One region of the Azoarcus sp. KH32C genome, then DNA from elsewhere that is predicted to be linked to it. Evidence: riboswitches for the same ligand, from Rfam matches in the RefSeq annotation. Region 1 holds a riboswitch; each other region holds the start of a gene.

Evidence for each region. A riboswitch is a leader RNA that binds a small molecule or an ion and turns the genes downstream of it on or off. The one in region 1 is predicted to bind cobalamin.
Region 2: another riboswitch for cobalamin. It lies ahead of bluB (5,6-dimethylbenzimidazole synthase); the one in region 1 lies ahead of cobD (threonine-phosphate decarboxylase CobD).
Region 3: another riboswitch for cobalamin. It lies ahead of AZKH_RS03025 (TonB-dependent receptor); the one in region 1 lies ahead of cobD (threonine-phosphate decarboxylase CobD).

Annotation. Positions count from the first base shown of each region.
Region 1 covers NC_020548.1:220,612-223,886, reverse strand. Annotated here, with positions in the region: gene cobD (threonine-phosphate decarboxylase CobD) at 169-1,155, opposite strand; cobalamin riboswitch at 1,277-1,486, opposite strand; gene AZKH_RS23840 (GlxA family transcriptional regulator) at 1,513-2,568, opposite strand; gene purU (formyltetrahydrofolate deformylase) at 2,762-3,275, shown strand, end outside.
Region 2 covers NC_020516.1:1,063,917-1,067,191, forward strand. Annotated here, with positions in the region: gene fba (class II fructose-bisphosphate aldolase) at 1-110, opposite strand, end outside; gene bluB (5,6-dimethylbenzimidazole synthase) at 507-1,262, opposite strand; cobalamin riboswitch at 1,306-1,510, opposite strand; gene pyk (pyruvate kinase) at 1,550-2,998, opposite strand; gene AZKH_RS04810 (cache domain-containing protein) at 3,186-3,275, shown strand, end outside.
Region 3 covers NC_020516.1:680,456-683,730, forward strand. Annotated here, with positions in the region: gene AZKH_RS03010 (diguanylate cyclase) at 1-194, opposite strand, end outside; gene cobU (bifunctional adenosylcobinamide kinase/adenosylcobinamide-phosphate guanylyltransferase) at 405-956, opposite strand; cobalamin riboswitch at 1,041-1,286, shown strand; gene AZKH_RS03025 (TonB-dependent receptor) at 1,413-3,275, shown strand, end outside.

The DNA of each region.
Region 1 (3,275 bases):
ATCCGGGAGCGGACACGCTCGCATTGATCGTCATTTTCGCGTTGAGTCTGGTGCCGCTCTACCATGCGCGCACGTTCGTGACGAAGATCTAGCCAACATCAGTCGGGTCCGCGAGGCGATGCCCTCTCTGAAGGGCGTCGCCTCAAGACGGGCTCATGTTCGACCTGCTTACCGCCATTCCGAAATTGCCACGGCGAGGCGCTGCCAGTCGATCTCGTTGGCCGGCAGCCCGAATCGAACCAGCGGCTGAGGATCGTAATGGCGGACGAGAATGGCCCGTTCGGCAAAGTGCTTGACCAGCGAATGGGCCCGGTCGGTCGTGACCGTGGCGAACAGCGGCGTTCCGGCGACCTGGCCGAGCGGCGCCAGGAGTTGCTGCAGGCGCCGCCCCTCGGCCAAAAGCGTCTCTCGCGTCTCTGCCTGCCACTTGCGATCGGCAAGCGCCTGCTTGGTGACCTCACGGGACGGCCCGGCGACGGCCCAGGGGCCGATGATCTCGCGTAGCCGGACAAGGATTTCCCGCGCGGCGAATGCGAAACCCACCCGCGCGCCGGCCAGGCCGAAGAATTTCCCCGGAGAACGCAGCACGATCAGGTTGGGTGCCTCCGCACTGCCGGCCAGGGCGGCAACGCTATCCGCGGGCAGAGGGTCGGCGAAAGCCTCATCCACCACCAGCCAGCCGCCCCGACCTTGGAGCTCCTTGGCTGCGCCCAGGATGGCGGGGCGCGGATGCGACCCGGCGGTCGGGTTGTTCGGATTGCATAAGACGACAACCGGAGTTTCGGCTTCGAGCGCTTGCGCCAGATCGGCATATGCCATGTGCCGGACCTCGTGCCCGGCCTTCGTCCAGGCCTGGGGATGCTCGTTGTAGAGCGGTCCCAAGACGGCCACCGAGGCCCGCGGGAAGAGAGAGGGCAGCGTCTGGATGGCGGCCTGCGACCCCGGCACAGGCAGCAGGCGCGCGCTGCCGTAATACGTTGCTGCGGCGGCTTCGAGACCGTCATCCTCTTCCGGCAGGCGCTGCCAACAGGCCGGCGACAAGCTCGGCACCGGCCAGCCGCGCGGGTTGATGCCGGTCGAAAGGTCGAGCCATTCCGCGGGAGGAATGCCGTATTGAAGGGACGCGGCAATGACGCGGCCACCGTGGTAAAGCATGGAGAGCTCCGGTAAACAGCGAAACGGTGTACGGAGGGGAAAGGTCTTGCAGGTCGGAAGAATGGCGGTGGACAGACGGACCGGGTGCCAGTCATCAGATGCATTCCCGTTACCCCGGGGAATCGCAACAATTCATCTGGGCCGGTCTTCTGGCTTGCCCTCAGTCTTCTCCGGCCGCCTTCCCGTGCATTGCACAGTGGCTTGAGGCGGAGTCGTCAGGCTTACAGCAGCGGGGGCTGCGCCGGAATGTCTTGTCGTCCAAGAGTCACCGGCTTCCCGTTTCACCCGCTCCACGACCGTGGAGGCAGGCACCCATCATCAAAGTATATCCACCGCCAAAGTCGTTTGGGAAGCGTTTCAGGGACGCCTACGGCCGACTTGCGAAGGTGACATGCCGAAGAACTCGCGGTAGCAGCGACTGAAATGGGGGGCGCTCGTGAAGCCGCAGGCGATCGCAACGGTGGTAATCGGCTCGTTGGTCTGCTGCAGCAGGCGCCGTGCGCGAGTGAGGCGGGTTTCGAGGTAGTAGCGTGACGGCGTCGTGTTCATGTAGCGCTGGAACAGACGATCGATCTGGCGCCGCGAGGTCTTTGCGTGGAGCGCCAGATCGTCAATGCTCAAGGGCTCCTCGATATTGCTCTTCATCAGCTGCAGCACGTTTTGAAGCACATCGGGAAAGGTCGGGTTATCCACCAGGGTCGGCATCGGACTGTCAGGCAGATCGTCGAGCGTCCGGTCGCAGGAGAGGATCTCCTCGATGCCACGCACCATCTCCTCGCCGTGGTGATGCCGGATCACCGCGAGCATCATGCCCAGGGCGCTGTTGGCCCCGGCGGACGAGATGCGATCGCGGTCGATCACGAATGGATTCGGCAGGAGCCTGACCTGCGGGCGCAGCTCCTCGAGGCCGGCGCGGCTGTCCGGATGCACGGTGCAGGAATAGCCGTCCAACAGGCCTGCGTGTGCAAGCAGGTAGCTGCCGTTCCACAGGCTGCCCAGGATCACCCGGCGCCTCGCCACCTCGCGCAGCTTTTCGAGGACCGGACGTCCGGGTTCCAGCTTCGAGCGGAAGCCGCCGCAGATGATCAGGATGTCGAGATCGTTGGCGTCCAGCGCGGGCAGGGCTCCATCGACCGAAATGTTGATGCCCAGGTCACTGCGCACCGTGGCCCCCTCCAGGGCGTACGTTTCGAAGCGATAGAGCGGCTTGTGGCTGACCAGGTTGGCCGTCACGATCGCGTCGACGGCGCCGGTGAAGGCCATCATCGAAAAATGTTCGAGCAGCACGAACGCGATCCGGCGACAGATGGGCGGGTGCGCATCGTCGGACAATTGGCCCTGCAAGTAGGCCTGATTGCTATGTCGTAAGCCGCTGTCGAAGCTGCGCGGGGCTTGGCGCGCTTTGTCACCCATATCCGTCTCCAATTGTCTGCTTGTGCCTGGGCCGCCAAAAAATATACAGCAGATTTTCGGATCTCCCCCTGCGCGATCCGCCGCGACGACGGATGTCGTGCGCTGGCTGCAGACTGTCCCAATCAGGCAAGCGACGATCAGCCGGAAGATTAGATTCTTCTGTGGTGGATTCAGGAGACACGCAATGTCAGTCATGACGGAAGGCAAGAACATCTACGTACTCAAAGCGAGCTGCAAGGGCGTGATCGGCACGGTCTCGCGCATTTCGACTTTTCTCGCCGAGCGCCACTGCTACATCATGGAGATGGCCCAGTTCGACGACATCCTGACCGGGCGCTTCTTCGTGCGGACGGTGTTTTCGACGACCCCCGAGCGCACACCGTCATTCGACGAGCTCAAGCGCGTCTTCGGCGAGGAACTGCCGCAGGCCGAAGAGGACTTCGAATGGGAAATGCACGACACCCTGGCGCGCCCGAAGGTGCTGCTGATGGTGTCGAAGTTCGACCATTGCCTGGACGATCTGCTGTACCGGCATCGCACCGGCGAGCTGAAGATGGACGTGCCGGCGATCGTGTCGAACCATCCCGATCTGCGCCCGCTCGCTGAGTGGCACGGCATCCCCTTTCATCACCTGCCGGTGACCCCGGAGACGAAGGCCTCGCAGGAAGCCCGCCTGATGGAGATCGCCGCCGAGACCGGCACCGACC
Region 2 (3,275 bases), on a different replicon from region 1:
GCTTCCATGATCGCCTGGACCTGTTCCAGATTATTGACGTTGAACGCCGGCAAGCCGTAGCCGTTTTCGGCGGCGTGATCGAGCAGCTGGCGCATGGAAACGAGGGGCATGGGACTTCTCCGATTGGTTTTCTGGCACAACTTTGTGCGACTAACTGCGCATTTTAACGTCAGTCGGCACCCGATGGGCTTCGCGCGCGGCATGGCGGCGCACAAGAAAATGGCCCGGAGCTCGCTCCGGGCCATCGCGGCCGCCACAGACGGGGTTGGAGGGGGTTACCTTACTTGAGCAACTCCGCCTGCGTTGCCGCATCAACACGTCCGGTGACGGGAATCTCGCGGTCGTCCGGCATGCCCGAACCGAAACCGAGTTTGTTGGCTTTAATTGGAGCGTCCTTCAGGCCGATGGTTCCTTCGGAGTAGCCCGCCGGTAGGGATGCGCAGGTGAGGGCGCGCTTGCCGCGGACGACGAGTCGGCCTCTCTCAACGCGGGGTTAACTCACCTCCTCAGATAGGCGGAATGCCTTGTGCGGCGCGATGTTGCGCTTGCCTGAGGGCTTGCCGAAGCCCTTCGCCTTCGGGTGCCGCACCGCCCCAGCCGTCGAAGTGCACGAGCTCGTCGAGCGGGAGGCGCGGACGCCATCCGGCGGTCTGCAGTTCGGGCTGGTCGAGGAAATGGCTGACGTGTCCGACGCACAGGTAGGCGACCGGAATGATGCGTTGGGGCAGGCCGAGGATCTCGCGGATGCGTGCCTGGCGGTAGATGCTGACCCAGCCGACGCCGAGGCCCTCGGCGCGCGCCGCGAGCCACAGGTTCTGCACCGCGCAGACCGTGCTGTAGAGGTCCATCGCCTTGATGTGCGTGCGTCCGATGACGACCGGGCCGGCGCGGTCGCGGTCGCAGGTGATGCAGAGATTCACGGGCGCTTCGAGGATGCCTTGCAGGCGCAGGCCGGAGTACACCTCGCGCTGCTTGCCTTCGAACATCTGCGCCGCTTCGGCATTGGCCTCGGCGAAGGCGGCATGCACCTGCTGCTTGACGGCCATGTCGCGGATCACGACGAAGCTCCATGGCTGCATGAAGCCGACCGAGGGCGCGAAGTGGGCCGCGGTGAGGATGCGAGCGAGCATGTCGTCGGCAACCGGATTGGGCAGGAACTGGCCGCGGACGTCGCGCCGCGCGAGGATGTTGCGATAGACGGTCGCGCGCTCGGCGTCGTCGAAGTGGTGATGAGCCTGGTGGCCCGGGTGTGTGCCGTTCATGGATTCCCCTTCTGAAGCACGGTGGGCGACAGGCGGGCCTGCCTGCCGCAATGTGCCTCCGGGCCGGTCTTCTGACTCGGGTTCGTCCCGCGCCGCGCCTTCCCGCCCGGACGGGCAGTGGCATGTTGCGGCGGCGGTCCCCCTCACAGCGTTGGGCACGTTGCGGAATCGGCGCGATCTTTCGAAGGCGCCTCACCGCATTTCCGATTCTCCTGCCGATGGCAGGCACCCGGAGGCAATGTCTGGTCGAGCGCGGCAGTGTAGCAGCCGCGCGCGGACCGCGGAGCTTATTGCTCGGTGAGATGCGGCGCCGGATGCTCGCCCACGCGTACGATCTTCAGCGTGTTCGTGCCGCCCGAGGTGCCGATCGGCTCGCCGATGGTCAGCACGATCAGGTCGCCGCGCTCGACGACGCCCTGGTCGAGCAGGATCTGCTCGGCTTCCCACAGCAGCACGTCGCGGTCCTGATGCGTCTGCGACATCAGCAGCGGGAAGACCTCACGGTACAACGTCATCTGGTTGCGGGCCGAGGCTTCCGGGGTCAGCGCATAGATCGGCACGCCGCTGTTCAGACGGCTCATCCACAGCGCCGTCGAGCCGGTCTGGGTCAGCGAGGCGATGGCTTTCACCTTGAGGTGCCAGGCGGTCCAGATCGCGGCCATCGCGATCGACTGGTCGATGCGCGTGAAGACGCGGTCGAGGACGTCGCGATCCAGCGTGACGTCCGAAGACTTCTCCGCTTCGAGGCAGACCCGGCTCATCGCCTCGACGACCTCGACCGGGTACTTGCCGGAGGCGGTCTCCGCCGACAGCATCACCGCATCGCTGCCGTCGAGCACCGCGTTGGCGACGTCCGAGACTTCGGCGCGCGTCGGCACCGGACTCGTGATCATCGACTCCATCATCTGCGTCGCCGTGATCGTGAGCTTGTTGCGGTCGCGTGCGGCGCGGATCATCTTCTTTTGCAGCGCCGGCACCGCGGCGTCGCCGACTTCGACCGCGAGGTCACCGCGCGCGACCATGATGCCGTCCGAGGCGTCGAGGATCTCGTCGAGGTTGGCCACCGCCTCGGTGCGCTCGATCTTCGCGATCAGCAGCGCCTCGGAACCCGCGGCACGCAGCAGCTGGCGCGCCATGTACATGTCGGCCGCGCTCTTCGGGAAAGAGACCGCAACGAAATCGACGCCGATCTCGGCGGCCGTCTTGATGTCGTCCATGTCCTTCGCGGTCAGTGCCGGCGCGGTCAGGCCGCCGCCCTGGCGGTTGATGCCCTTGTTGTTGGACAGTTCGCCGCCCACGCGCACCGTCGTGTGGATCTCGTGGCCGATGACGCGATCGACGACGAGCTTGAGGCGCCCGTCGTCGAGCAGCAGCACATCGCCCGCCTTGACGTCCTTCGGCAGGTTCTTGTAGTCGAGGCCGACGCGGCCGATGTCGCCCAGCTCGCATCGGGCATCGAGAATGAAGGGGGCGTCCTTTTGCAGATGCACGCGGTCGCCGGCGAACTTGCCGACGCGGATCTTCGGCCCCTGCAGGTCGCCGAGGATGCCGACCGAGCGTCCGCACCGCGCCGCCGCTTCGCGAATCGCCGCTGCCCGCGCGATGTGGTCTTCCGCCTTGCCATGCGAAAAATTCATCCGCACGACGTCGATGCCGGCATGCACCATGCGTTCGAGGACTTGCGGATCAGTCGAGGCGGGACCGAGGGTGGCGACGATCTTGGTGTGGCGGGGCATGCTGTCTCCGTGTCGATATGCATCCGAGGACACGATTCTACCTCCACGACTCGGCGACGAGACCGACGGGGCGGCGTTTCGCCGCCGGTCGGATTCGTGCGAACCTGCCTACGCCAGCCTATCGACAGATGCTGTTGCTTCCTATAATTTTGCTTTCATCAATCCAGCCTCCGGACCTTCGAACGCCATGAAATCTGCTTTCCTCGCATCACTCTGTGTGCCAGTCCTGATGATGCAGCCCGTGCTCGCAGCCGATCCCGTGCCCGCCTACGGGCAG
Region 3 (3,275 bases), on a different replicon from region 1:
AACAACGCGTACTGCAGGTAGCAGCGGTCGCGGCCGGTGACGAAAAGCACCCCGTTGTAGACGGTGACGGCTGCGAGCGCGCCGAGATAAAACATGACGCCGGCGATTCCGCCGGTGAGGAACGAGGCGGCCGACCCCGGTGCCGTGTCTGCGGCGAAGCTCGCGGTCGCTGCAAATGCCAGGATGGCGAGCAAGGAGGACGCTACTGCTTGCCCAGTCCCTTTTAGCGGTTTGTGTAAGCTGTGCCGAGTCTTCCCGCCGCCGAACATTTGCGTCTCTCTGCCAGTCTCTTGTCCATCGGCGATTGTATGGGCTCGCCGGACGCTTGGGGCAAACTAAATGCACTTCGAGTGCCCCTTTTCGGGCGGGAAAGTCGATATTCGACCCGAGCTACCGGAAAGCCCTTACCCGTTTCCCTTTAGCACGAGCGGTAGCCCGGCGGCGACGAAGGTGACGCGCGCGCAGGCGGACGCCAGCGCCTGATTGAGGCGCCCGGCTTCGTCGCGGAAGAGGCGGCCGAGCGGCGTTTCGGGGACGAGGCCGAGGCCGACTTCGTTGGAGACGAGCAGCACCTCTCCTGCCACCTCGGGCAGCAGGTCGAGCAGAGCGGTGCGTTCGGCCTGCAGTTGCTGCAGGCTGCCGGCGTCGGGCGGTTCGGGGAGGTTCTCGGCGCCGGCCATCAGGTTGAGCAGCCACAGCGTGACGCAGTCGACGATCACGCAACGGCCTTCGCGGGCCTCGTCGCGCAGCGTCTCGGCGAGTGCGACGGGGGTTTCGACAGTGCGCCAGTGGCTCGGCCGGTCGTCGCGATGGCGGCGGATGCGGGCGGCCATTTCGGCATCGAGGGCTTCGGCGGTGGCGATCACGGTGACCGGCAGGCCGCTGGCGCGGGCGAGGTTTTCGGCGAGGCGACTCTTGCCGGAGCGGGCGCCGCCGAGGATCAGGTGTGCGGGCATGTCCTTGGAATTGCGAAGGTTTTCCGCGCTGCGGAAAGTGATGGAACAGGGTAAACAGGGTATTATCCGCCCTCGCGCCCCGAATGGGGTGTGCGTGTGTAAGGTGCCCGACGGCGTTAGTGCCTAGGGTTAAACGGGAAACAGGTGCGTGACCGGCTCTCATGCCGGTGCGACAAGGCCTGTGCTGCCCCCGCAACGGTAAGTGGACGCAAGGCGCATCCAACCGCCACTGGACGGACGTCCGGGAAGGCGATGCGACCGGTCCGGCGCTCGCGACGAGCGACGGCCAGCCCACGAGCCCGGATACCGGCCTCGACACGCGATGGCGGAAGTGCCGCGGGGTGGCGGCGACGGGCGTGGTGTTTCGCGGCTCCCGGCGCGTATGCCCGGCGGACGCTTCCTTGTTGAAATGACCGGGGAGCGGGGACGCTGACTCCGGTGCAGGGAGAATCCCCAATGAACATCCGCTTGTCCGCAACCGCCGTCGCGGTGGCTGCTGCCTTTCCGTTTGCCTCCGTCGCGCTCGCGGCCGACGAGGCCGTCGGCGAAACCGTGATCGTGTCCGCGAACCGCATCGACACCCCCGACGTCGCCGCGACCTATGCCTCGGAAGTGCACACCCGCAAGGACATCGAGCGCTCGGGCGCGACTTCGCTTGTCGACTACCTTAATCGCCAGTCGTCCGTGCAGCTGACGCCGAACTTCGGCAACCGCTTCACGCCCAGCATCAACATGCGCGGTTACGGCACCAACGACGGCTTCCAGAACGTCGTGATCTCGATCGACGGACGCCGCCTCAACAACATCGACATGGTGCCGCAGCTGGTCGGTGCGATTCCGCTCGAAGATATCGACCGCATCGAGATCACCAAGGGCAGCGGCTCGGTCGCGTACGGCGACGGCGCGACCGCCGGCTCGATCCAGATCTACACCAAGCCGCGCACCGGCGCGAGCATCGACGTCAATGTCGGCAACCACGAAGCCCTTGGCACGAGCGGCTACGCCGGCTACGTCGGTGAGCGCTTCACGGTTTCTGCGACCGCCGAACACACCGAGCATGGCGGCTTCAGCGACAAGGATCCGTCGGGACACAAGGACGAGTCGACCTCCGACAACTGGCGTGCGAGCCTGACAGGCCGCCCCATCGACCGCCTCAAGCTGACCCTCGACACGGGCGACGCGCGCATCGACCTGCGCTACCCGAATTCGCTGACGCTCGCGCAGTTCCGCGACGATCCGGGAATGAACACGGGCCGCAACTACACGCACCAGTTCTTCCGGGACGGCTATTGGGCGGTCGGCGCCGAATACGATTTCGCGTCCAACTGGCGCCTGACAGCACGTCACAACGACGAAGACAAGCGCTCGGAATTCCTGCAGTTCAGCTTCCGTACCGATTCCCGCTACCTGTCGGACGACATCGCGCTGCAGTACCTCGGCGACGCGCTGGCAGTGACCACCGGCGTGCAGACCTTCGACGGCGAGCGCACCGACGGTTTCAGCGAAACGACGAAGAAGAACGAGGCGGTGTTCGTGCAGGGCCAGTACGAGATGGGCCGGCTGACGCTGTCTGCGGGGGCGCGGCGCGAGCGGGTCGAGTATGAGTACGATCCGTCCTTCGGCTCGCGGCTGAAGGACGACAAGCAGCTGTCGTCGTGGGACCTCGGCGCGAACTACCGCATCGACGACGTCCTGTCGGTGTTCGGCAACTACAACGCGTCCTACCAGGCGCCGGACATCGACCGCTTCTTCGCCTTCGACCCGGTCACCTTCGAGACCATCTTCAACGGCCTGATCAAGCCGGCGAAGGTCCGCACCGTGACGCTCGGATTCAACCATGTGCTGCCGACGAACCGGCTGAAAGTCGGCGTTTTCCATGCCGATCTTAACGACGAGATCTACTTCAACGCGTCGACCTTCACCAACACCAACATCGACAAGTCGCACAAGTACGGCCTCGAAGTGCAGGACACCTGGCGCATCTCGCCGATCCTGACCGGCGTGCTGAACTACTCGTGGACGCGCGCGATCATCGACCGCGAGAACATGGGCGGCGGCGCCTTCGATGGCAAGGAACTGCCGGGCGTGCCGCGCAACAACGTCGTGCTGGGCCTGAATGTCGCGGTCGGCGACCAGGGCAATCTCTACGTCTCGCACACCTGGCGCAGCAAGACCTGGGCGGCGAACGACTTCGACAACAACAACGCCCAGCGTCAGCGCGCCTACCAGTCGACCGACGTCGCCTATCGCCATCGCCTGAACAAGGTCGAGCTGTATGCGGCCGTATCCAACCTGTTCAACTACAAAAACGGCACCTGG